2 linked regions of the Anaerosoma tenue genome follow. Each later gene encodes a partner of the first gene's protein in a complex. Links are inferred from orthologs where the notes say so. Each region holds a gene or a part of one and is shown in the gene's direction. Other genes may lie near its edges. The genes, in order: accC and accD.

Region 1 (11,525 bases):
CCCGATGTTCGTGGAACAGGGCGATACGCTCAAGATCGATACGCGCGACGGGTCCTATATCACGCGCGTGTAGCCTCCGCTATACTGTTCCGACCGGCCCCGCAGGCAGAAGTGCTCCTGCGGTGGTCCACGCCTACCCGCTGAGAGGACGGTGCGATGCGACCGGTCAAGATCACCGACACGACGCTCCGCGACGCCCACCAGTCGTTGTGGGCCACCCGCATGGAGCTCGGCGACATGCTGCCCATCCTGCCCAAGATGGATGCGGTGGGTTACTGGTCGCTCGAGGTGTGGGGCGGCGCGACGTTCGATGCCGCGCTGCGGTTCCTCGACGAGAACCCCTGGGACCGGCTTCGCGTCATCAAGCAGCACTGTCCCAACACGCCGCTCCAGATGCTGCTGCGCGGCCAGAATCTGGTCGGCTACCGTCACTACAGCGACGAGATCGTGGATCGCTTCGTGAAGGCGTCGCACCGCAACGGTATCGACGTGTTCAGGGTCTTCGACGCGCTCAACGACATCCGCAACATCACGCCTGCAGCTCTCGCCATCAAGGAATCGGGCGCGCACTTCGAGGGCGCGATCTCGTACACCGTCAGCCCGGTGCACACGCTGGACAGCTACATCCGCTATGCCGAGCAGCTCAAGGATCTCGGCGCCGACACGATCTGCATCAAGGACATGGCGGGCATGCTCACGCCCTTCCGCACCGAGAAGATGGTGCGGGCGCTCAAGGACGAAGTGGGACTGCCGGTCCACGTGCACTGTCACTACATCGGCGGCATGGCGCCCATGAACTACCTCAAGGCCGCTGAGGCCGGTGCGGACATCATAGACACTGCGGTGGTGGCGCTCGCCTTCGGCAACAGTCAGCCGGCGGTGGAGATGATCGTGGCGGCGCTCAAGGAGAGCCCCTACGACAGCGGCCTCGATCTCGACCTGCTCTTCGAGATCGCACAGTACTGGGAGGACATCAGACAGGCCAAGCAGTTGAAGCGAGGCGTCACCTCGCTGCTGCATATGGAGGTCTTCAGCCATCAGGTCCCGGGCGGCATGATGAGCAACCTCATCAGCCAGCTCGAGCTACAGAACGCCAGCTCGAGACTGTCCGACGTGCTCGCTGAGATCCCAAAGGTCCGCGCCGAGGTGGGGTATCCGCCGCTCGTGACGCCGATGTCCCAGATCGTGGGTACGCAGGCGGTGATCAACGTGCTCACCGCCAAGCGGTGGTCGGTGGTCCCGCAGGAGATGAAGGACTACATCCGCGGACTGTACGGCAAGGCGCCCGGTCCGATGGATCCTGATGTCGTCGCGAGCGTCCTGCGCGATGCGGAACCGCTGCCCGCCGATGTCCGTCCGGCATCGCTGGTGACGACCACGTATGACCAGGTGGCCGCCGAGGTCGGCGACCTTGCGCACACTGAAGAAGACGTACTGATGTACGCGCTGTTCCCCAACGAGGCGCGAGCGTTCCTCGAGCGTCATCGCGAGGGGGCCGAAGGCGCTGTGTTCATGACCGGGCGCGAGATCGATCATGCCAGAGAGGACGACGCAGTGAACGTGAATCACATCGCAGAGCTCGTGAAGCTCATCGAGAGTTCGGACGTCACCGAGATCGTTGTCGAGGAGGGCGATGCCCGCGTGGTCGTCCGCAAGGGCGGCACGTCGGTCGAACCGTCACATCACCAGCATGTCCCCGCTCCGCCGGCGCCTGCCGCTCCGGAGTCGCCCCAGGTGGTCGATACCACATCCACCGCCGGGCGACCCGCAACGTGGCGTGCGGTGACCGCGCCTATGGTCGGCACGTTCTACGCGTCTCCGTCGCCGGGCGCCGACCCGTACGTGATGGTGGGCGATACCGTGGCCGAGGGCCAGTCGTTGTGCATCCTTGAGGCGATGAAGCTCATGAACGAGATCGCTGCCGAGGAGGCCGGCGTCATCCGTGAGGTGGCCGCCGTCAACGCGCAGCCTGTCGAGTACGGTGCGGTCCTCTTCTACTACGAGCCGGTCGCCTAGTGGCTGCGATACGGACACTGCTCGTCGCCAACCGCGGGGAGGTCGCACTCCGCGTCGTGCGCGCGTGCAAGGAGTTGGGTATCAGGTCGGTGGCCGTCTTCTCGGAGGCTGACAGGGACTCTCTCCACGCACGGATGGCCGACCAGGCCGTGTGCGTGGGTCCGGCGCCATCGTCGGCGAGCTACCTCAACATGCCCAACATCATCTCCGCGGCGCTCACGAGCGGCGCCGACGCCGTGCACCCGGGGTACGGGTTCCTCGCGGAGAACGCGGCCTTCGCCCGCGCATGTGCCGACTCAGGCCTCGTGTTCGTGGGTCCTTCGGCGGATGCGATCGAGCGGATGGGCGACAAGGCGGTGGCACGCAGCACGATGATGGCTGCCGGAGTGCCGTGCGTCCCTGGCAGCGACGGCATCGTCGAAACGGCCGAAGAGGCGCTCGCTTTCGCTCGCGAGGTCGGCTTTCCCGTGCTCATCAAGGCGTCCGCGGGCGGCGGTGGCAAGGGCATGCGTGTGGCCGCCGACGAGTCGGAGCTCGTCCACAACTTCACCGCGGCCAAGACGGAGGCCGCCGCCGCGTTCGGCAACGACGAGGTGTATCTCGAGAAGTACCTGTCGCGGCCGCGGCACATCGAGATCCAGGTGCTCGCCGATACGCACGGCAATGCGATCTACCTCTACGAGCGTGACTGCTCGGTGCAGCGGCGTCACCAGAAGCTGATCGAGGAGGCGCCCTCACCCGCGCTCAGCGAGGAGTTGCGGGCGGCGATGGGCGAAGCGGCCCTGAAGGCGGTTCGTGCGGTCGACTACGTGAACGCCGGCACCGTGGAGTTCCTGCTCGACACGGATGGCAGCTTCTTCTTCATGGAGATGAATACGCGCGTACAGGTGGAGCATCCCGTGACCGAGCAGATCACCGGCGTGGATATCATCAAGGAGCAGATCCGGATCGCAGCCGGCGACCGCATGACACATGCCTCGCAGGATTCGGTCACGCTTCGCGGCCACGCTATCGAGTTCCGCATCAACGCCGAGGATCCGATACACAACTTCAGGCCGCACCCCGGGATGGTCGAGTGCTTCAACCCGCCGGGAGGGTTCGGTGTCCGCGTGGACAGCCACGTGTACGGCGGGTACATGGTGCCCCCGTACTACGATTCCCTGCTCGCCAAGCTGATCGTATGGGGCGAGACCCGGGATGAGGCGGTCGCCCGTGCGCGCAGGGCGCTCGACGAGTTCATCGTCGTCGGCATCCCCACCACCATCCCGTTCCACCAGTTCGTGGTGGAGGAACCGCACTTCGTGAAGGCCGAGGTCTATACTGACTACGTTGAGCAGCATGTCGACCAGGCTGCTCTGAACGCGTTCGTGATCGACGGCTCCCGACCCGAGGAGGGGCACGATGTCTGAGGAGATCACGCTGGACGGCATCGGGGTCGCCCCGGGCGTCCTCGAGACCATCGCCCAGGTGGCTACGCAGTCCGTGGAGGGCGTGGCGGCGATCGTGCCGGCTGCGGGCGGACTCGCGGGACTTGTGCCCAAGGGTGCGGCTCGCGGTGTGGTCGTCGAGGTGGGAGAGGGTAACGAACTCACCGCGAGCGTGCGGATCAGCGCATCGTATGGCAGGCCGCTGCGTGAGGTGGCGACCGAGGTCCAGCGTGCGGTCACGGACGCCCTGCTCACGCACACCGGCCAGGCGGTCGCTTCCGTCGACGTGTACGTCGACGGGGTCGTCTTCCCGGACGAGCAGTGACGTACGGTAGACCGGGTACGGGTAGATGATGCTCGAGCGAACCCGCGCGCGCCGTCAGGCGCTCCAGATACTCTACCAGCGCGATATCACCGGGCAGGACGTCCGGTCGATACTCGACACCCGATCGTTCAACGACGAGGACGGGGAGCCCTCCGACTACTGCCGCCAGCTCGTGCTCGGCACAGAGGCGCGCCAGGGCGAGGTGGATGCGCGCATCGAAGCCACCTCACAGCATTGGTCGTTGATGCGTATGCCGTTCGTGGACCGGAACATCTTGCGTCTGGCCGTGTACGAGATCATGTTCGAGGAGGACGTTCCGGCCTCGGTGGCTATCAACGAGGCCGTCGAGCTGGCCAAGGCGTACGGCGGTGACGATTCGCCCAAGTTCGTCAACGGGGTGCTCGGCAAGATCGCGGAGCTGCGTGGCGAGCCGGTACCGGACGACGTGACCGATGACGTGGAACATGAGGAAGGGGTCTGACCGGCGATGGCGGATGAGAGGTACACGTTCGAGACCGCGCGGGTCAGGCTGGAGGAGATCGCCGCAGAGGCGCGCAAGAAGGACACGTCGCTCGAGAAGAGCCTCGATCTGCTCGAGGAGGGCGTCCGCCTCGCGAATATCTGCACCGAGCTCGTCGACCACACGGACATGAGTGCCGCTCCTGCGCCCGGGAGCGGAGAGGTCGACGGCACCGGTGGACCGGATGATGCGTCCGGGGCCGGTGAGGTGGTCGTTCCCGACATCGAAGGCACGGCCGCTGAAGACGATGTGCCGGGTCAGCCGCTCAACGGCGCGGACCCCGATGAGGGTGCCGATGCCACGGGTGACGCGCAGCAGGCCGACTCATCGGCAGAGTGACCGGCCAGTTACGGCAGGGTTGCGGCGCTGGCATTCGTGCAGCGCGCGGGTGGTACGATGGGAATCCAGGGTGCCGCCGCGACCCCCACGCACGGGAGTGTGCCTGATCAGTGTCACAGACGCCCATTCTTGATTCCATAAACGAACCGGCCGCTCTGAAGGCGCTCAGCAGCGAGGAGCTCACGCAGCTGGCTGCCGAGATCCGGGCGACTCTCATCGCTACCGTCTCTGAGACGGGCGGTCATCTCGCGCCGAACCTTGGTGTCGTGGAGCTCACGCTGGGCCTTCACCGGGCGCTCGACTGCCCCGCTGACAGCGTGATCTGGGATGTAGGCCACCAGGCGTACGTCCACAAGCTCATCACTGGGCGCAGGGAGGGATTCGGAACGCTGCGCACGTACGGCGGCGTCTGCGGGTTCCCGAAGCGCACCGAGAGTCCCTACGACGTGCACGACACGGGGCACGCGAGCACGTCGATCTCGGTGGCGCTGGGTCTCGCCGCTGCGCGCGATCTGAACGGCACGGACGAGACCATCGTAGCGGTGATCGGCGACGGATCGCTGACCGGGGGCATGGCGTTCGAGGCGCTGGACCATGCGGGCCACCTGGGCTCGCGGCTCATCGTGCTCCTGAACGACAACGAGATGTCGATCGCGCCCAACGTGGGGGCCCTGTCGAGCTACCTGGCGCGCGTGAGGCTCGACCGCCGATACCGTCGCCTCAGAGATGATGTCGAGTCGGCGCTCGCTCGCACAAGGGTCGGTGCGGCGATGGTGGCTGCCGGCGAGGCCGCCAAGGAGTCGGTGAAGCAGCTTATCGTGCCGGGGATGCTCTTCGAGGAGCTCGGCATCCAGTACGTCGGCCCCATCGACGGTCATGACATCGCCCAGGTGCAGAACGCGATAACCTGGGCCAAGAGCGCCGACGGTCCCGTGCTTGTGCATGCGGTCACGCGCAAGGGCATGGGATACACGCACGCTGAGGACCGCCCCGACGAGTTCCATGGCGTGAGCCCGTTCTCCGTGGAGACGGGCCGTGCGAACGGCGGCGGCCCCAAACCGCTCAGCTACACGCAAGTCTTCGGCGATGCGATCGTGACCGAGGCCGAGCGCGATCAGCGCATCGTCGCCATCACGGCGGCCATGCCGGCGGGAACGGGCCTCACGGCGTTTGCGGAGCGCTTTCCGGACCGGTTCTTCGACGTAGGCATAGCCGAGCAGCACGCGGTGGGTCTGGCCGCTGGGCTCGCACACGGCGGCCAGATACCCGTGGTAGCGATCTACTCGACCTTCATCCAGCGCGCTTACGACCAGGTGATCATGGACGCCGCTCTCCAGGGTCTCCACGTGGTCTTCTGCCTCGACCGAGCGGGCCTGGTGGGCGAGGACGGCCCTACGCACCACGGCGTCTTCGACCTCACGTTCCTGCGGGCCGTTCCCGGTCTCGCCGTGATGGCGCCGTCCAACGAGGCCGAGCTGGCGGACATGTTGCATACGGCACTCGCCATGGACGGCCCGGTGGCGATCAGGTATCCGAGAGGCGCTGGTCGCGGAGTGGCGCTGCCCGCTGAGCGGCGGATGCTCACCCCCGGTGTCTCCGAGACGGTGCGTCAGGGGGAGGACGTCGCCCTACTGGCCATCGGGCGGATGGTCGAGACCGCCGAGCGTGCGGCCGAGTCGCTCGCTGCGCACGGCGTCACGGCTGAAGTGGTGGACATGCGCTGGGTGAAGCCTCTCGACCGCGATGCGGTTAGGAGAGCTGCCGACAGGCCGCTCATCGTGACCCTGGAGGAGAACACCGGTGAAGGCGGCTTCGGCGGCGCCGTGATGGAGACCCTCGCTGAAGAGGCGATCACAGTCCCCGTCATGAAGATCGCGATCCCCGATTGCTTCGTGACGCACGGGAAGACGAGCATCCTGCTCGAAGAGGTCGGACTCACGCCTGAGTCGGTGACCGATGCGATCCTGCGGAGGCTGGCGGCTCTGCGCGAAGCGGAAGGTGCGATCTTAGATGACGGCGCGCAGGCTCGACGTCGAGCTCGTTAGCAGGGGTCTTGCGCGATCGCGAGAGCAGGCCCGGGGTGTCATCCTCGCCGGTGATGTGAGCGTCGACGGCGTGACGGTGTCAAAGGCTGGTGCGCCCGTGGAGCCTGACGCTGAGATCCTCGTGGTCGAGCGGCCCCAGTACGTATCGCGCGGCGGCCACAAGCTGGCGGGGGCGCTTGACTCCTTCGGCGTCGACCCTTCAGGCGTGTGCGCCGTCGACGTGGGAGCCTCCACAGGCGGCTTCACCGATTGTCTGCTGCAGCGGGGCGCACGCTCCGTGACGGCCGTTGACGTCGGCTACGGGCAACTCGCCTGGTCGCTCCGCAACGATCCTCGTGTCCACGTGCTGGAACGCACGAACATCCGCACTGCCGATCCGGAGCGGCTCGGAGGACCGTACGACATGGCGGTCATAGACGTGTCGTTCATCGGCTTGTGCAAGGTCCTGCCGGCGGTGCGTACGATCCTGGCCGATGACGCCGTCTGTCTCGCTCTGGTTAAGCCTCAGTTCGAAGCCGGTAAAGGACGTATCGGTAAGAAAGGTGTGGTGCGCGATCCAGCGGTCCATCGTGATGTTCTCGGCTCGGTGCTGGCCACTGCGGAGCAGGACGGGTGGGCAGTGTGCGGCCTTGGCTGGTCGCCCATCACGGGCCCGGAAGGTAATATCGAGTTCTGGGTGTGTCTCAGACCGGAAGGCGAGCCGGTCAAGGTGGATGTCGATGCGATCGTAGAGGCGGCGCATGCCGCATTGGGAGGCTAGCGTGCGTGTACTGCTCGTTCCAAACCCGATGAACCCTCGCTCCATCGATGCGTCCCGCGGAGTGGTGGAGTACCTGCGGTCCGGAGGTTACGAGCCGGTGATGATCGCCGAGGACGTCGACCTCAGCGGTGTGGATGCCATCCCCGTGGCACGCGCTGACATCGGGACACCTGAGCTCGCAGTCGCCCTCGGAGGAGACGGCACCATCCTGAAGGCGGTCCACATCCTTGGGCAGCTCGACGTGCCGATCCTCGGCGTGAATCTGGGCCGCCTTGGATTCCTCTCCGGCGCGCGTGGCGAGGACGTGCTCGAGGCCGTCTCATCGGCGCTCGCGGGCGACGTCTCGATCGAGCGGAGGCAGACGATCGAGGCCACCGTCATGGCGGGTGGGCGTGAGGCGGGATCGTATCGGGCGCTGAACGAGGTGTTCGTCGGCCGAGGGGCGACATCGCGGTCGATCGAGCTCGAGGTCGATGTGAACGGCTCCGTCATCGGACGATATCTGTGCGACGGGGTCATCGCCGCAACCCCCACTGGTTCCACCGCGTACGCGCTCTCGGCCGGTGGACCCGCTGTGGCGCCGGGGGTACGCGGCATCGTGACCGTTCCCGTCGCGCCCCATACCGTTGCGGCGCGGCCGGTGGTCTCCGCGCCTGGCGACGTTCTCACGCTCCGGTGCCCCACGCTCGCGCGGGCTGATGCATGTGTCTCCGTGGACGGCGACCAGGTCCCATGCCGTACGACGCTCGACAGCGTGCGGATACGCGTGAGCGATCAGGACGTGCGCCTCGTCCGCGCCAACGGGCGCGGGTTCTACTCGTCCCTCGGTACGACCTTCTTTGGAGTCTGACGTGCTGGCAGAGCTGCATGTGCGGGATCTCGCACTGATAGAGGACGTGTGGCTGGAGCTCGGCCCCGGCCTCACGGTGCTATCGGGGGAGACCGGCGCAGGCAAGACCGTGCTCGTGTCCGCGCTGAAGCTGCTTCTGGGCGAACGCGCCGATTCGGCGATGGTGCGGCAAGGAGCTGCCGAGGCGGTGGTGGAGGGGCGGTTCGTGATCGACGGTCGTGACATCGTCGCTCGTCGCCGCATCAGCGCCGAGGGGCGGTCGCGCTGCTCCATAGACGGCGAGATGGCAACGGTGGCGATGCTCGCGGACACACTCGGCCCGATGGTGGATCTCCACGGCCAGCACGAGCACCAGGCGTTGCTGTCGCCGGCCCGTCACGCCGGCTATCTCGATCGCTACATCGGCGAGGAGGCCGCGGAGGCGCTCGCGCGATATCGGGAAGCCCGGCGGACGGCCAGGGAGGCGGTCGCGCGTCTGGATGAGCTTCGTGGGGCGCTCGCCGACCGGGAGCAGCGGGCCGATTACCTCCGCTTCGTCATCGGGGACATCGATGCCGTTGAGCCGCAGACGGGTGAAGACGAGGAGTTGACGGCGCTGCTGCCTCGGCTCAGGTATGGTGAGCGGCTGGCGGAGGCGTCATACGCGGCATGGCAGGCGCTGAAAGAGGAGCGGGGCGCCTCGGACGGCCTCTCGGCCGCGCTCGCGGCGCTTGGCGGTGTCCGAGGCCTGGATCCCGCGCTCGACGGCTTCGCGGAGACGGTCTCCCGACTGGACATCGAGCTGCAGGAGCTCGCGGCACAGGTCCTTGAGTATGCGGAGAGCATCGACCACGATGCGGAAGCTCTGGATGCCGCTGAAGCGAGGCTGCACCGCATAGAGGGGCTCACCCGCAAGTACGGTGGGACCGTGGCGGCCGTGATCGCCATGCGGGAGAGCGCCTCGGAGGAACTCGACGTCCTCGAGGCGGGTGAGGCGGGGTTGGCGGATGCCGAGCGGCATGCTGAGGAAGCGGCGGCCGTCCTGTGTGAGGCCGCGGAGTCCCTTCGCGCCGTCCGTGATGCCGCCACCGCGCCGTTCGTGGCACGGCTGGGCGAAGCCGCTTCCGATCTGGCGCTCGCGCATGCGCAGTTCGGCGTCGAGCGGACGGCGTTGCCGTTCGAGTCATGGACGTCGGACGGCCCCGAGCGGGTGGAGTTCCTGTTCACGTCCGCTGCCGGAGAACAGCTCCGGCCGCTTGCCAAGATCGCGTCGGGCGGAGAGGTCTCGCGGGTGATGCTCGCCCTCAAGGGCGTGCTGGGGGAGGCCGACGCGGTGCCGGTCCTGGTGTTCGACGAGGTGGACGCCGGGATAGGCGGCGCCACTGCACACGCGGTCGGGGAGCGGCTGGCGAGACTCGCCCGGAGCCACCAAGTGCTCGTGGTGACGCATCTTGCCCAGGTAGCCGCGTGTGCCGACGTCCAGATGGTCGTGGAGAAGCAGGAGCACGATGGCCGTACGGTGACCACCGTCCGGAGCGTCACCGGCGATGAGCGCGTTGCCGAGGTGGCCCGAATGCTCTCGGGCGGCACCTCTGAGGCGGGTATCGCACACGCGCGCGAGCTGCTCTCCGCGCAGGTCGCTGACATGGTGAGAGGGTAGCCAGAGATGTACGTATATGGGACCGCACGACTGGACCATCGCACGAAGGACCTCGTCAAACGGCTCGAGCATGGCGACATCGCCATCATCGATCACGTCGACATGGATCGCCTCAGCGCGGAGTCGCTCCTCGAGTCCGGCGTTGAGTTGGTGATCAACGCCTCGCCGTCGATCTCCGGCAGCTACCCGAACCTGGGCCCGTTGCTGCTTCTGCGCGGAGGCGTGGAGATCCTTGACGCGGTGGGTCCGGAGGTCTTCGAAGGGGTGACCGAAGGCGATCGGATAGAGGTATCACGCGGCACGGTCTATCGCGATGGTGAAGCGGTGGCTTCCGGTACGAGGCTTACCATCGAGGGCGTCGAGGCGGCCATGACCGAGGCCACCGCGCGTCTGGATGAGCAACTCGACGCGTTCGCACGGAACACGATCGAGTTCATCGACAAGGAGCGCGACCTGCTGACCGGTCCGGTCGCCGTGCCGCATCTGCGCACGCATATCGAGGGCCGGCACGCACTCGTCGTGGTTCGCGGATACGACTACAAGAACGACCTGCGCACGCTCGTGCCCTACATCCGTGAGATGAAGCCGGTCCTCATCGGGGTGGATGGTGGCGCCGACGCGCTGCTCGAGATCGGGCTCAAGCCGGACATCATCATCGGCGACATGGATTCGGTGAGCGATGAGGCTCTCACAAAGGCACGAGACCTGGTCGTCCACGCATACGTCGATGGGCGATGTCCCGGGCGTGAACGGCTGCAATCTGCGGGGCTCACGGGTACCGAGTGGCGCAGCGCGGGGATGAGCGAGGATCTCGCGCTGATGCTGGCGAGCGAGTCGGGCGCCGAACTCATAGTCGCTGTCGGTACCCACTGGAACCTGCTGGAGCAGCTCGACAAGGGCCGCAAGGGTATGGCATCGACGTTCCTTGTTCGGCTCAGGGTGGGACCGCGCCTGGTTGACGCGAAAGGCGTGAGCAGGTTGTATCGTGCATCGGTAAGCCCGATGCAGTTGCTGGTGCTCTCGTTCGCGGGCCTGGCGGTCCTCTCTGTCGCCGTCATCATCTCGCCCGGTACGCGCGCGTTCCTCAACCTGATGTTGCTGCAGCTCCGGACACTGATCGGACTCTAGGAGGCTCGTCACGATGTACAACCTGCGATATCACATCGCGTCGCTGGTGGCCGTGTTCTTCGCGCTGGCCCTCGGCCTTCTGCTCGGCACCGTGGTCGCGGAACGCGGCATGCTCGACGATCAAGGCGTCGAAGTGGTGCGGGAGCTCCAGGCCCGGTTCGATGAGATCTCCGCCGAGAACGAGACGCTCTCGCTGGGTCTGGAGAGGGATCGTGCATTCGCCGAGGACGTCGTAGGTCCGCTCGTTGACGGCCTCCTGAGCGACGCCGACGTTGCGGTGCTCGCTACCGCCGGTCAGGCGCACAGCGTGGAGGCGGTCCGCGAGACCGTGCAGTCGGCGGGAGGAGCGGCCTATGTGGTCACGCTCAACACGCCGGCGCTCGGTCTTGACCAGACGGAGCCGGAGGGTCTTGCGGGACTCCTCTTCGGCGAGGGGATCGAGATGGCCGAGCCCGGCGAGGCGCTTCGTGAGCAGG
Region 2 (11,407 bases), on another replicon or contig:
ACCGTCCATCGCCTCTGTTGCGCGCCAGGCAGCTTGAGCGCGACCTCGGCCTGCCGGCGGGCGTCAAGATCTTCTACAAGTACGAGGGCGTGAGCCCGGCTGGTTCGCACAAGCCCAACACCGCCATCCCGCAGGCGTACTACAACAAGCAGGAGGGCATCACCAAGATCTCCACCGAGACCGGCGCAGGCCAGTGGGGCAGCGCGCTCTCGATCGCTGGTGCGCTCTATGGCATCGATGTCGAGGTCTTCATGGTCAAGGTGAGCTACGAGCAGAAGCCGTATCGCCGCATCCTCATGGAGACCTACGGCGGCACGGTGCACGCCTCGCCGACCGATCTCACCGATGCCGGCCGCCATGTGCTGGCGATGGATCCGGACTCCACCGGCTCCCTCGGTATCGCCATCTCCGAGGCCGTGGAGGTAGCGATCAAGGATCCCGGCACGCACTACTCGCTCGGCTCGGTCCTGAACCACGTCTGCCTGCACCAGACGATCATCGGCCAGGAGGCCATCGAGCAGATGACACTTGCCGAGGAGGAGCCCGACGTCGTCATCGGGTGCATCGGCGGGGGCAGCAACTTCGCCGGGATCGCGTTCCCGTACTATCACCGCAAGCTCCAAGGCAAGAGCAAGGCTCGCCTGCTGGCCGTCGAGCCCAAAGCATGTCCCACGCTCACGGCGGGCGAGTACCGCTACGACCTCGGCGACGAGGCGGGCATGACGCCGCAGATGCTGATGTACACGCTCGGCCACGACTTCGTGCCGGCGGGCATCCACGCCGGCGGGTTGCGCTATCACGGCGACTCGCCTCTCGTGAGCCAGCTGGTGCACGAGGGAGAGGTCGAGGCCGTGGCCGTGGACCAGACCGCGTGCTTCGACGCCGCCGTGCAGTTCGCGCGAGCCGAGGGCATCTTGCCGGCGCCCGAGAGCAGCCACGCTATCCTGGCCGCGATCAATGAGGCGAAGGACGCCCAGGCTGCCGGCGAAGACAAGGTCATCCTCTTCAACCTGTCCGGTCACGGACACTTCGATCTTGCCGCCTATCAGAAGTACAACGCCGGTGAGCTGCAGGACTTCGATTTCGCTGCCGGCACGACGCTGGAGGAGTAGCCGTGTCTCGCACCCGGATCAAGATATGCGGTCTCACCAGGGCGAAAGACGCTGCGGCGGCGGTCGCGGCAGGCGCCGATGCGCTCGGCGTGGTGCTGGCGCCGTCGAAGCGGCAAGTGACGCTGGATCAGGCGGCCGCTGTCTTCGCCGAGGCGCCCCCGCTCGTAGCGCGCGTAGGCGTGTTCGTGGACGCCCAGGCCGACGATGTGTGGGAGGCGGTGGCGCGGCTCGGCCTCACCGCGGTGCAGTTCCATGGCGACGAGGCGCCTGAGACGTGCGCAGCGGCTCCGGTGCCGGTGATAAAGGCGCTGCGGGTGGGGCCGGGGTTCGATGGTGCGGACGTGGATCGATACAGGGGCGCCGTTGCGGCGCTCCTGCTCGACACCTACGTCCCCGGGGAGCAGGGAGGCACGGGCACCGCGTTCGAGTGGAGCCGTGTCGCGGACATGCTGCCGCGGGATATCCCGGTCCTCCTCGCAGGAGGTCTCGGGCCTGACAACGTCGCGGAGGCGGTCCGGATGCTGCACCCGTACGCTGTGGACGTCAGCAGCGGCGTCGAGCGGTCGCCGGGGGTCAAGGACGGTGCGAAGGTCGCCGCGTTCTGCGATGCGGTACGCGTCGCGGACGGGGAGGTCCGAGCAGGATGAGGCGAATGCTCGCAGGACTGGCCGTACTCCTTCTCGTGATCGGCGTGACCGCGTGCGGTGAGGCGCGTCCGGCTCCGGAGGCGGAGCAGGAGGAGGCCGCGAGCCGAGAGTCCGGCGCCAGTACTGATGATGTCGCTGGAACCTCACGGCAGGTTCTCGTACTTGGCAGATCCGTGATGACGGGCTGGATTGACCACTGGGGGAGCGAGGGGTCCGATACCGCGAGCCTGGATGGCTACACGATCACGTTCCGTGAGATAGAAGGCCCTCCGGGCATCGCACGCAGCGCTGCGGATGCGATCGCCTCGGCCCCGGCCGGTTCGACGGTCTTGTTCAAGTTCTGCTTCGTGGACTTCAATGGCGGTGAATATGCCGGCGAACTCGATGCGCTCATGGAGTGCGTCGCTATCGTTGCGGATGCCGCCGACGCGGCAGGTACCCGCCTGATCCTCGGCACCGCTCTGCCCAGAGTGGAGGGTGAGACCACGCAGGCTCTCGTGCGCGAGCACCGGGAGTTCGGCAGGAGGATCGCGGAGTTCGCGGCGGAGCGACGCGACGCCGGGCAAGCCGTCATGGTGCTCGACCTGAACGCTGCGCTCGCAGATGCTGAAGGAGCGCTCGAGAGGGGTTATGCTGTCTCTCCGGACGACTCCCACCTCAACGACGCCGCATACGATGTGCTCGACACCATGCTTATCAAGACTCTTGACGATCTCGACTGAACCGGAGGTACTTGATGTCTGACGTGCTGCTGCCCTCTGCCGAGATGGCGTATTCAACGCCTGACGCCCAGGGCTTCTACGGTCCGTACGGCGGCACCTTCGTGCCGGAGACTGTGGTGCCCGCGCTGCAGGAACTCGCAGCCGGCTACCAGGAGGCCATCGAAGACGCCGCGTTCGTGGAGGAGTTGTTGTACCTTCTCCGCGACTACGTGGGAAGGCCCTCACCGCTCTACCGGGCCGACCGTCTCGCTGCCGAGGTGGGGCTGGGCGCCGTCTACCTGAAGCGGGAGGATCTCAACCACACCGGCGCGCACAAGGTGAACAACACGATCGGCCAGTGCCTGCTCGCGAAGCGTATGGGCAAGCACCGCGTGATCGCCGAGACGGGAGCCGGTCAGCACGGAGTGGCGACCGCCACGACCGCTGCCCTGCTCGGCCTGGAGTGCGCTGTCTTCATGGGCGTGGAGGACATCCGGCGCCAGGCGCTCAACGTCTACAAGATGCGGCTGCTGGGCGCTGAAGTGGTCCCCGTGGCCGAGGGGCAGGGCACGCTCGCCGATGCCGTGACTGCCGCGCTCAGGCACTGGGTCGAGCGCGTGGAGGACACCTTCTACGTGATCGGCTCGGCGCTCGGGCCGCATCCATACCCGCAGATGGTGCGCGACTTCCAGAGCGTCATCGGCTCGGAGATCCTCGGCCAGATGGAAGAGAAGCGGATTCCGAGCGTGGATGCGGTGGTGGCGTGCATCGGCGGCGGCAGCAACGCGATCGGCACGTTCTACCCGTTCCTGCGCGATGTTCCCGTCGGGAAGCGTCCGCTGCTGATCGGGGCTGAGGCCGCGGGGCTCGGGCTGGACACCGACCGGCACGGGGCTGCCCTGACGAAGGGCTCGCCCGGTGTCCTGCACGGCTTCTACAGCTACCTGCTGCAGGACGATTCGGGGAACCCGCTCGAGGCGTATTCGATCTCTGCCGGCCTGGACTACCCCGGCGTGGGTCCCGAGCACAGCTACCTGAAGGACGAGGGGCTCGTACGGTACGAGACGGTCACCGATGCCGAGGCGCTCGACGCGTTCGCGCTGCTCACGCGGGTAGAGGGCATCATCCCGGCGATCGAGTCGTCGCACGCGCTGGCATTGCTGCCGCGTCTGGCGACCGAACTTGGAAGCGACGCTACCGTGATCGTGACCGTGTCGGGTCGCGGCGACAAAGACATGGACATTGTGCGGGAGGCGGGTCTCGGTGAGTGAGAGGGCGGAGCGCGGGGTATTCTTGAGCGACGCCTCCGCAGCCGGGGTAGGCGTCGGTGGCGCATCGCGCCATCCGGCGCCGCGGGCCCCCGGCGAGGACAGCGAGCGAGGGGATGCCCCGCGCTCCGCCCTCAGGGCCGCATTCCAGAAGGGAAGGCCGGCTCTCATAACCTATGTGATGGCGGGCTATCCCGATCGGCGCGCGTCTATCGAGGCGCTGCGGGCCGCTGCGCGAGGGGGCGCCGATGTGATCGAGCTCGGCGTCCCGTACGGCGATCCGCTCGCAGATGGCCCCGTGATCGCCGAGGCGGCCGCCGTTGCGCGCGCGGGCGAAGGAGGATTCGGACTCGTCCACGCGCTCCAGGTGGCGGCGGCATTCATCAGGGACCCCGGCGTGGATGAGGCGCCGCCCGTCGTGGCGATGACCTACATGAACCCCGTCATGCGTCTCGGGCTCAAGCAGACAGCGGAGCGGATGCTCGATGCAGGAATAGCGGGCGCCATCATCCCGGACATGCCGCCGGAGGCATCGGCTCCGTGGCGGCAGGTCTCCGCAGGACTCGATACGGTGTTTCTGACCGCGCCCACCTCGACCGACGAGCGATTGGCGGTGGTGGCGGGCGCCTCGGCAGGCTTCGTCTACTGCGTGAGCTCGATGGGCGTCACCGGCGAGCGCGAATCGCTGGCGATCGGCCTGGCCGACCAGGTGGCTCGCGTCAAGCGCCATACCGACCTTCCGGTGGCGGTGGGCTTCGGCGTGGGTGACGCCGCCCAGGCGGCGCAGGTGGCCGCCATCGCCGACGGTGTGATCGTGGGGAGCGCCATCGTCAGGCGACAGTCCGATCCTGTCGCTGTGGAGTCGTTCGTGCGGGAGCTGGCTGCGGCTGTTCGTGGGTGACGGAGGCGGTCGACCTTACTTCAAGGCGTCGAGCGACGCTTTGAGCGTGTTCTCGGACACCTCTCCGATGAGCGTGTCGGCCACCGTGCCGTCGGCGTTCACGAAGACGAAGGTCGGCACGAACTGCACACCATAGTCCTGTGCGAGCTGGTTGCCCTCGGCGCTCGATTCGACGTTGTACATGCGGATCGCGACGTCGTCCTCGTACTGCGGCTTGAGCCCATTCACGATGGGCGCCATCTTGGTGCAGCTGGGTCAACTGGTGGTGAAGAACTCGTACATCACCGGCATCCCGTCGGGCACGGGTCGCTCATCGGCGACAAGGTCGCCGGATGATGCGGTCCCGCCGCCGGTCGCGCAGGCGGCGAGCGAGGCGGAGAACACCACGACAAGAGCGATGAGAACGACGCGTATCAGGGGGCGCATGGCGGCTCCTCTCGTTGACGTACACGCCAAGTGTAACCGAGAACGGTGCTCACGGATGGATAGCGGGCGGAGTCGCCCGACCATCGGTCCGGACGAGCGGCAGATGGTGCGCCGTTCGGGCCCGCGTCGTGGTGGTAGACTCACCGCATGCGTATCGCGCTTGCACAGATCGACGTCACCGTGGGGGATATCGAAGGCAATCTCCAGCGGTGCCTTGACGCCGCGGCTTCGGCCGACGGCGCTGATGTCGTGCTCCTGCCCGAACTTGCGCTCACCGGCTATCCACCGGAGGACCTGCTGGCGCGTGCGGGGTTCGTGGAGCGCTCCGAGACGGCGCTCGCGCGGTTGGCTGCGCAGGCCATTCGGCCGTGTGTGGCAGGGTGCGTGATCCGCTCGGACAGAGGATTGCACAATGCGGCGGCGTATCTGGCCGACGGGCAGGTGCGCGCGGTCTACCACAAGCGGCTTCTGCCCAACTACGGCGTCTTCGACGAGGAGCGCTACTTCGAGCCGGGGCAGAGCGACGTCATCGTCGATATCGCCGGCGTGAAGTGCGCGCTCACGGTCTGCGAGGATATCTGGTCGTCGGCGACCGTGGAGCGTGTTGCCGCGGCGGGCGCGCAGGCGGTGCTCAACATCTCGGCGTCGCCGTTCCACCGGGGCAAGGGATGCGAGCGCGAGGAAATGCTCCGCGCCAGGGCCTCGGAAAGCGGTGTGTGGGTGGCGTACTGCAACCTCGTGGGCGGCCAGGACGAGCTCGTGTTCGACGGCCGGTCGATGCTGTTCGCGCCCGACGGCACCCTCGCTGTCCGTGCCGCCGCGTTCACGGAGGACGTCGCCTCGTTCGACATCGCGCCGGGCGTGATTCGTGCCGGGTCCCTCAGGCCGTCGCCCGAGGGTCCGGAGGAGGTGCACCGGGCGCTCGTTCTCGGACTCGGCGACTACTGTCGAAAGAACGGTTTCGCCGACGTGGTCCTCGGCCTGTCGGGCGGCGTGGACTCCGCGCTCGTGGCGACCGTGGCGGTCGACGCGCTCGGCGCGGATCATGTGCATGGCGTGCTGCTGCCGGGGCCGTACTCGAGCGAGGGGAGCGTGCGCGACGCGCTCGAGCTTGCCGCGAACCTCGGCATCGCAACCCACACGCTCCCGATCGACGCGCCTCACCGGGCGCTGCTCGACGCGCTCGAGCCGGCTGCCGGGCGGTTGGAGCGGACGCTGGCCGAGGAGAACCTTCAGGCGCGCATCCGTGGCACGATGCTGATGGCGCTTTCCAACGCGAACGGCTGGCTGGTGCTGGTCACGGGCAACAAGAGCGAGCTAGCGGTGGGGTACTCGACGCTGTACGGAGACATGGCGGGCGGCTATGCGCCCATCAAGGACGTCTTCAAGACGCATGTCTACGACATCGCCCGCTGGCGCAACACGGTTTCGCCGGCCGTCCCCGAGGCCACGCTGCACAAGCCTCCCTCGGCAGAGCTGCGCCCCGATCAGACCGATCAGGACAGCCTCCCGCCCTACGACGTGCTCGACGCGGTGCTTCTCGGCTACATCGAGGAGGACCGCTCGGTGGACGACCTCGTCGCGCATGGCCACGACCCGGAGGTCGTGGAACGGGTGGTGCGGATGGTGGACGCCGCCGAGTACAAGCGCCGTCAGGCCGCGCCGGGGACGCGCGTCACGGCCAAGGCGTTCGGGCGCGACCGCCGCATGCCCATCACCAACGCGTACCGGGGCTGAGATGCGGGACATCGTGCTCGAATGGCTCGACCCTGCCGACCCACGGATGGCCGAGGTGCACGCACTGCGCCATGAGGTGCTGTTCGCCCCGTTCGGGATCCCGCGTGACGACCGCTGGGACGACGAGGGGGCGGATCGTCTGCATATCGCGGCGTTCCGTGACGGCAAGCTCGTGGGGTACGCGAACATGCTGTTGAAACCCGACGGCACCGGCCATGTTCGGCAGGTGAGCGTGCTGCCCGAGCTCCAGGGGGGCGGCGTCGGGAGCGCGCTGATGACCGGCATCGAGGACGAGGCGCGGCGCCGCGGGATCGCCCTGCTCACACTCAACGCCCGCACGACCGCGGAGGGTTTCTACACGCGTATCGGATGGCGCACGGTGAGCGACGTCTTTCCCTTCGGCCGCACGGGCGTTCCGCACGTGCGGATGGAGAAGCGCATCGGGTGATAGCATCGAGCGCGTTCGTGGCATAACCTATGTGCGGGCGGTGTGCACCGGCACGCCGGATGCGTGCGCCCGCGATCACGTATTCACCCGACCACGAGGAGGACCATATGCCGAGCATCACGCGTGACCAGGTCAGAGTCCCGGTGGACGTGCCCGCCGAGGCGCGCGAGACCTACATCGACAACTACCTGGCGGCTACCCGGGGCACGGGGCGCCTCATGCTGTTCGCCTGCGACCAGAAGGTCGAGCACCTGAACGACGACTTCTACGGTGACGGCATCGCTCCTGAAGACGCGGAGCCCGAGCACCTCTTCCGCATCGGCGACCAGGGCATCTGCGGCGTGCTCGCCGGTCAGCGCGGGCTCATCGCGCAGTATGCCGCCGACTACCCGGACATCAACTACCTCGTGAAGATGAACTCCAAGACGCACCTGGTGAAGACCTCGGCCAAGGATCCCGCCAAGCACCAGGACGACCCGTACAGCCCGCAGCTCTACGACATCCAGACCGTCCTCGACCTGCGAGACAACGGCGTGAATGCGGTGGGTGTGGGTTACACGATCTACCTCGGCAGCGAGTACGAGGCGAACATGATGCAGGAGGCGGGGCAGCTGATCGCCGACGCGCACTCCATGGGGCTGCTCGTCGTGCTGTGGATCTACCCCCGCGGGAAGGCCGTCATCGATGAGAAGGACGCGCACCTGATCGCCGGCGCAGCAGGCGTCGCCGTCAGCCTGGGCGCGGACTTCGTCAAGGTCAACCCGCCCAAGGGCGACGATGAGAAGTCGTCGGCCGAGAAGCTCAAAGAAGCCGCCGCGGCTGCCGGGCGTACCGGCCTTGTGTGCGCGGGCGGATCGACCGTTGACGCCAAGACGTTCCTCACCCAGCTGTGGGAGCAGATCCACGTTGGCGGCGCCAGCGGCAACGCCACTGGCCGCAACATCCACCAGCGCCCGCTCGACGAGGCGGTGCGGCTCACCAAAGCCATCAGCGCTATCACCCTCGGCGATTGGCCGGTGGACGACGCGCTCGCGGTGTTCGAAGGCGAGAAGGAGTTCACCGTCTAGCGCAAAGGTGCCTGCGATCGAGAGCGCGGCATCGCCCCGGTGGCGGTGCCGCGTTATCATTACCACTTGTACGTCGCCGAGGGTCGTGGAGCGATATGCCGATCAACGACTGGTTCAAACAGCGCGAGGGGCGCCGCTACACGGTATCCACCGGTAGCGGAACGGAGAGTCTGCCCGATGGCGTGTGGCGGACCTGCCCCGAGTGCAAACGCACGCTCTATCAGGGAGAGGTCGAGCGCAGCCTGTCGGTCTGTCCCCACTGTGATCACCACTTCGAGTTGATCGCCCGGGACAGGATCGACGCGTTAGTCGATCCGGGGAGCTTCGCGGAGATCGATGCGGGCCTGGTCTCGAGCGACCCCCTGCGTTTCTCGGCCGGCAAGCCGTATGCCTCCAGCCTGGAGCGCGCATGCCAGACCACCGGGATGGACGATGCGGCGCTCACGGGGACGGCCACGATCGACGGTCATCCGGTTGTGGTGGGCGCGCTCGACTTCAGGTTCATCGGAGCGTCCATGGGATCCGTGGTGGGCGAGCGTATCGCCCGTGCCTTCGAGCGCGCGAGAACGGAACAGCGCGGTGTCGTCATGATCGTGGCGTCGGGCGGCGCCCGCATGCAGGAGGGGATGCTGTCGCTCATGCAGATGGCGCAGACGGCCGCCGCCGCCGAACGGTTGTCGCGAGCGGGGCTGCCCTACGTCTCGATGCTTGTGAACCCCACCTACGGTGGCGTCACCGCGAGCTTCGCAGTACTGGCCGACGTCATATTCGCCGAGCCGGGCGCGATGATCGGCTTCGCGGGTCCCCGGCTGGTGGAGCAGACCATACGCCGGTCGCTCCCCAAGGGGTTCCAGACCGCCGCCTCGCTCCAGTCGCACGGGATGATCGACGAGGTCGTGCCTCGCGGGGAGTCGCGTTCCCGAGTGGCCACGGTGCTCGGTTATCTGATGCCCGCCGATCGCGTCGTCCCTGCCGGAGCAGACGATACGCCGGCGCTCCTTCCCGAAGGCGGTGAGGCGTGATGGCGCGCTTCGTGATGGAGTTCGAGCGCCCGCTCGCCGACCTGGAAGAGAAGCTCGCGGCGCTCGCGAACCTCGATATCGCATCGACTCCCGAGCTCGCCGCTGAGATCGCGGACCTGGAGCGCGAGGTCGAGCGGCTCCGGGCCACGCTGTACTCCACGCTGAGCCCGTGGGAGAAGGTACAGGTGAGCCGGCACCCCGACCGGCCCAAGACCGCCGACTACGTGGCATACCTCTTCGACGATGTCGTGGAGCTCAGGGGCGACCGCCGGTACGCAGACGACCAGGCGATGTACACGGCGCTTGCCACCCTCGGTGGCCGTCGCGTGGTGGTCATCGGGCACAACAAGGGGCACACGACCAAGGAGAACGTCGCACGCAACTTCGGCAGCCCGCATCCGGAAGGGTTCCGCAAGGCCGAGCGTGCGATGCGGCTGGCTGACCGTTTCGGTCTGCCCATCGTGACGTTCCTGGATACTGCAGGCGCGTCACCCGGGCTCGAGGACGAGGAGCGGGGCCAGGCGTGGGCGATCGCGGACTGTCTCGCCACGCTGTCGGCCGTGCGGGTGCCTGTGGTGGTCGTGGGTATCGGCGAGGGGGGCAGCGGAGGCGCTCTCGCGATCGGTTTCGGCGATCGTCTGATCATGCTGGAGCACGCATACTACTCCGTCATCAGCCCCGAGATGTGTGCGCTGATCCTGCACAAGGACGCGGCGCGGGCGCCCGAATCGGCGGCCGCGTTGGCGCTCACTGCCGAGGACCTGCTGAGGATGGGTATCGCCGATGAGGTGGTTCCCGAGCCGCTTGGCGGCGCACACCGGGAGCCGGAGATCGTGGCCGGTGAGGTGGGCGTCCGGATCGCCACCGCGCTCGATGCGTTGAGCGAGGAGGACCCCGACGGGCTGCTGGAACGCCGTTACGAGCGGCTCCGCGCCATCGGGGAGTACAACGAGACCGACTGAACGGCCGAAGAAGTCTGGACCGATGGGGGCGTGATCGTGTGAACGGTGAGACCGGCATCAAACGGGTAGGGATGCTCTTCAGCGGAGGTCCTGCTCCGGCCGCCAACGCCGTGATCTCCGCAGCCGCGCTGTCGTTCCTCAACAGCGGCATCGAGGTGCTCGGCTTCTATGACGGGTACGAGAACCTGGAGAACTACTCGGAGGACCGGCCACTCGTGGAGGGGCAGCACTTCATCCGTCTGAGCCGCAACGACGTCTCGGGCATCCGCAACCGCAAGGACATCATCCTGCGCACCTCGCGAGCCAACCCCGGCAAGCCCGTGGGCCAGAAGAACGACCTGGCCGACCACCGGCGCAACCAGAAGCTGCGCAACGTCTACGCTGCGCTTGAGGCATATGACGTGGACGCGCTCGTGTCGATAGGCGGGGACGACACCCTCAAGACGGCCAACTACCTCAAGGAACTGCAGAACGTGGTCGGCGGGCTGCGGCCCATCCGCATCGTTCACCTCCCCAAGACCATCGACAACGACTACTACGGCATCGACTGGACCTTCGGGTTCTTCTCGGCCGCGCACTTCGCCGCCGCTGAGATCCGCAACCTGGGCGCCGACGCCCGTTCCACGCAGGTCTGGTACGTGCTCGAGATCATGGGCCGCAAGGCGGGGTGGCTCACGTACGCCTCCGGTATCGCCGGCGAAGCGACACGGATGATGTCGGTGGAGGACTTCACCGGCACCTTCGACGCCAAGCTGCAGGCCGAGGAGCTTGTTGACCTCATGCTGAAGCGCGAGGCGGACGGCAGGCGGTACGGCATCATCTGCATAGCCGAGGGTCTCGCTTCGCACCTTCCGGACGACCAGCGCCCGCAGATGACCGACGAGCACGGCAATCTCAAGCTCGGCGAGGCGCAGGTGGGCCGGGTGCTCGCCTCGGCCATGGAAGAGGCCTACGAGCGGCGCACCGGCATCAGGATCAAGGTGCGGAGCAAGCAGATCGGCTACGAGGCGCGCTGTGCCGAGCCAAGCGCGTTCGACGTCCTGCTTGGCACGCAGCTGGGCGTGGGCGCGTATCGCGCGCTCGTGGAGAAGGGCCTCAATGGCGTGATGGTCAGCG

The links.
Region 2: the proteins of accC (region 1) and accD are in contact, whole or in part, in a solved structure (PDB 8UXZ), measured with the Escherichia coli proteins. The link is inferred for Anaerosoma tenue from one-to-one orthologs.

Annotation. Positions count from the first base shown.
Region 1 is NZ_JALNTY010000001.1:508,030-519,554, reverse strand. What follows is about bases 1,221-4,220. They hold accC (acetyl-CoA carboxylase biotin carboxylase subunit), read left to right. Parts: upstream 1,221-2,015; coding sequence 2,016-3,425; downstream 3,426-4,220. Other genes in these bases: nusB (transcription antitermination factor NusB), read left to right, coding at 3,794-4,220; MSB02_RS02580 (Asp23/Gls24 family envelope stress response protein), read left to right, coding at 3,418-3,768; accB (acetyl-CoA carboxylase biotin carboxyl carrier protein), read left to right, coding at 1,221-2,016. In the rest of the region: efp (elongation factor P), read left to right, coding at 1-73; more of accB, read left to right, coding at 157-1,220; more of nusB, read left to right, coding at 4,221-4,249; MSB02_RS02570 (exodeoxyribonuclease VII small subunit), read left to right, coding at 4,256-4,627; dxs (1-deoxy-D-xylulose-5-phosphate synthase), read left to right, coding at 4,738-6,672; MSB02_RS02560 (TlyA family RNA methyltransferase), read left to right, coding at 6,638-7,432; MSB02_RS02555 (NAD(+)/NADH kinase), read left to right, coding at 7,434-8,282; DNA repair protein RecN, read left to right, coding at 8,284-9,921; putative cytokinetic ring protein SteA, read left to right, coding at 9,928-11,049; MSB02_RS02540 (copper transporter), read left to right, coding at 11,063-11,525. UniProt on the Escherichia coli protein: This protein is a component of the acetyl coenzyme A carboxylase complex; first, biotin carboxylase catalyzes the carboxylation of the carrier protein and then the transcarboxylase transfers the carboxyl group to form malonyl-CoA.
Region 2 is NZ_JALNTY010000003.1:52,980-64,386, reverse strand. What follows is about bases 7,484-10,365. They hold accD (acetyl-CoA carboxylase, carboxyltransferase subunit beta), read left to right. Parts: upstream 7,484-8,402; coding sequence 8,403-9,329; downstream 9,330-10,365. Other genes in these bases: MSB02_RS07895 (6-phosphofructokinase), read left to right, coding at 10,330-10,365; MSB02_RS07900 (acetyl-CoA carboxylase carboxyltransferase subunit alpha), read left to right, coding at 9,329-10,291; MSB02_RS07910 (beta/alpha barrel domain-containing protein), read left to right, coding at 7,484-8,307. In the rest of the region: MSB02_RS07955 (TrpB-like pyridoxal phosphate-dependent enzyme), read left to right, coding at 1-1,112; MSB02_RS07950 (phosphoribosylanthranilate isomerase), read left to right, coding at 1,115-1,759; MSB02_RS07945 (SGNH/GDSL hydrolase family protein), read left to right, coding at 1,756-2,481; trpB (tryptophan synthase subunit beta), read left to right, coding at 2,496-3,731; trpA (tryptophan synthase subunit alpha), read left to right, coding at 3,754-4,629; MSB02_RS07930 (thioredoxin fold domain-containing protein), read right to left, coding at 4,645-4,869; MSB02_RS07925 (hypothetical protein), read right to left, coding at 4,885-5,055; MSB02_RS07920 (NAD+ synthase), read left to right, coding at 5,203-6,792; MSB02_RS07915 (GNAT family N-acetyltransferase), read left to right, coding at 6,794-7,240; more of MSB02_RS07910, read left to right, coding at 7,348-7,483; more of MSB02_RS07895, read left to right, coding at 10,366-11,407.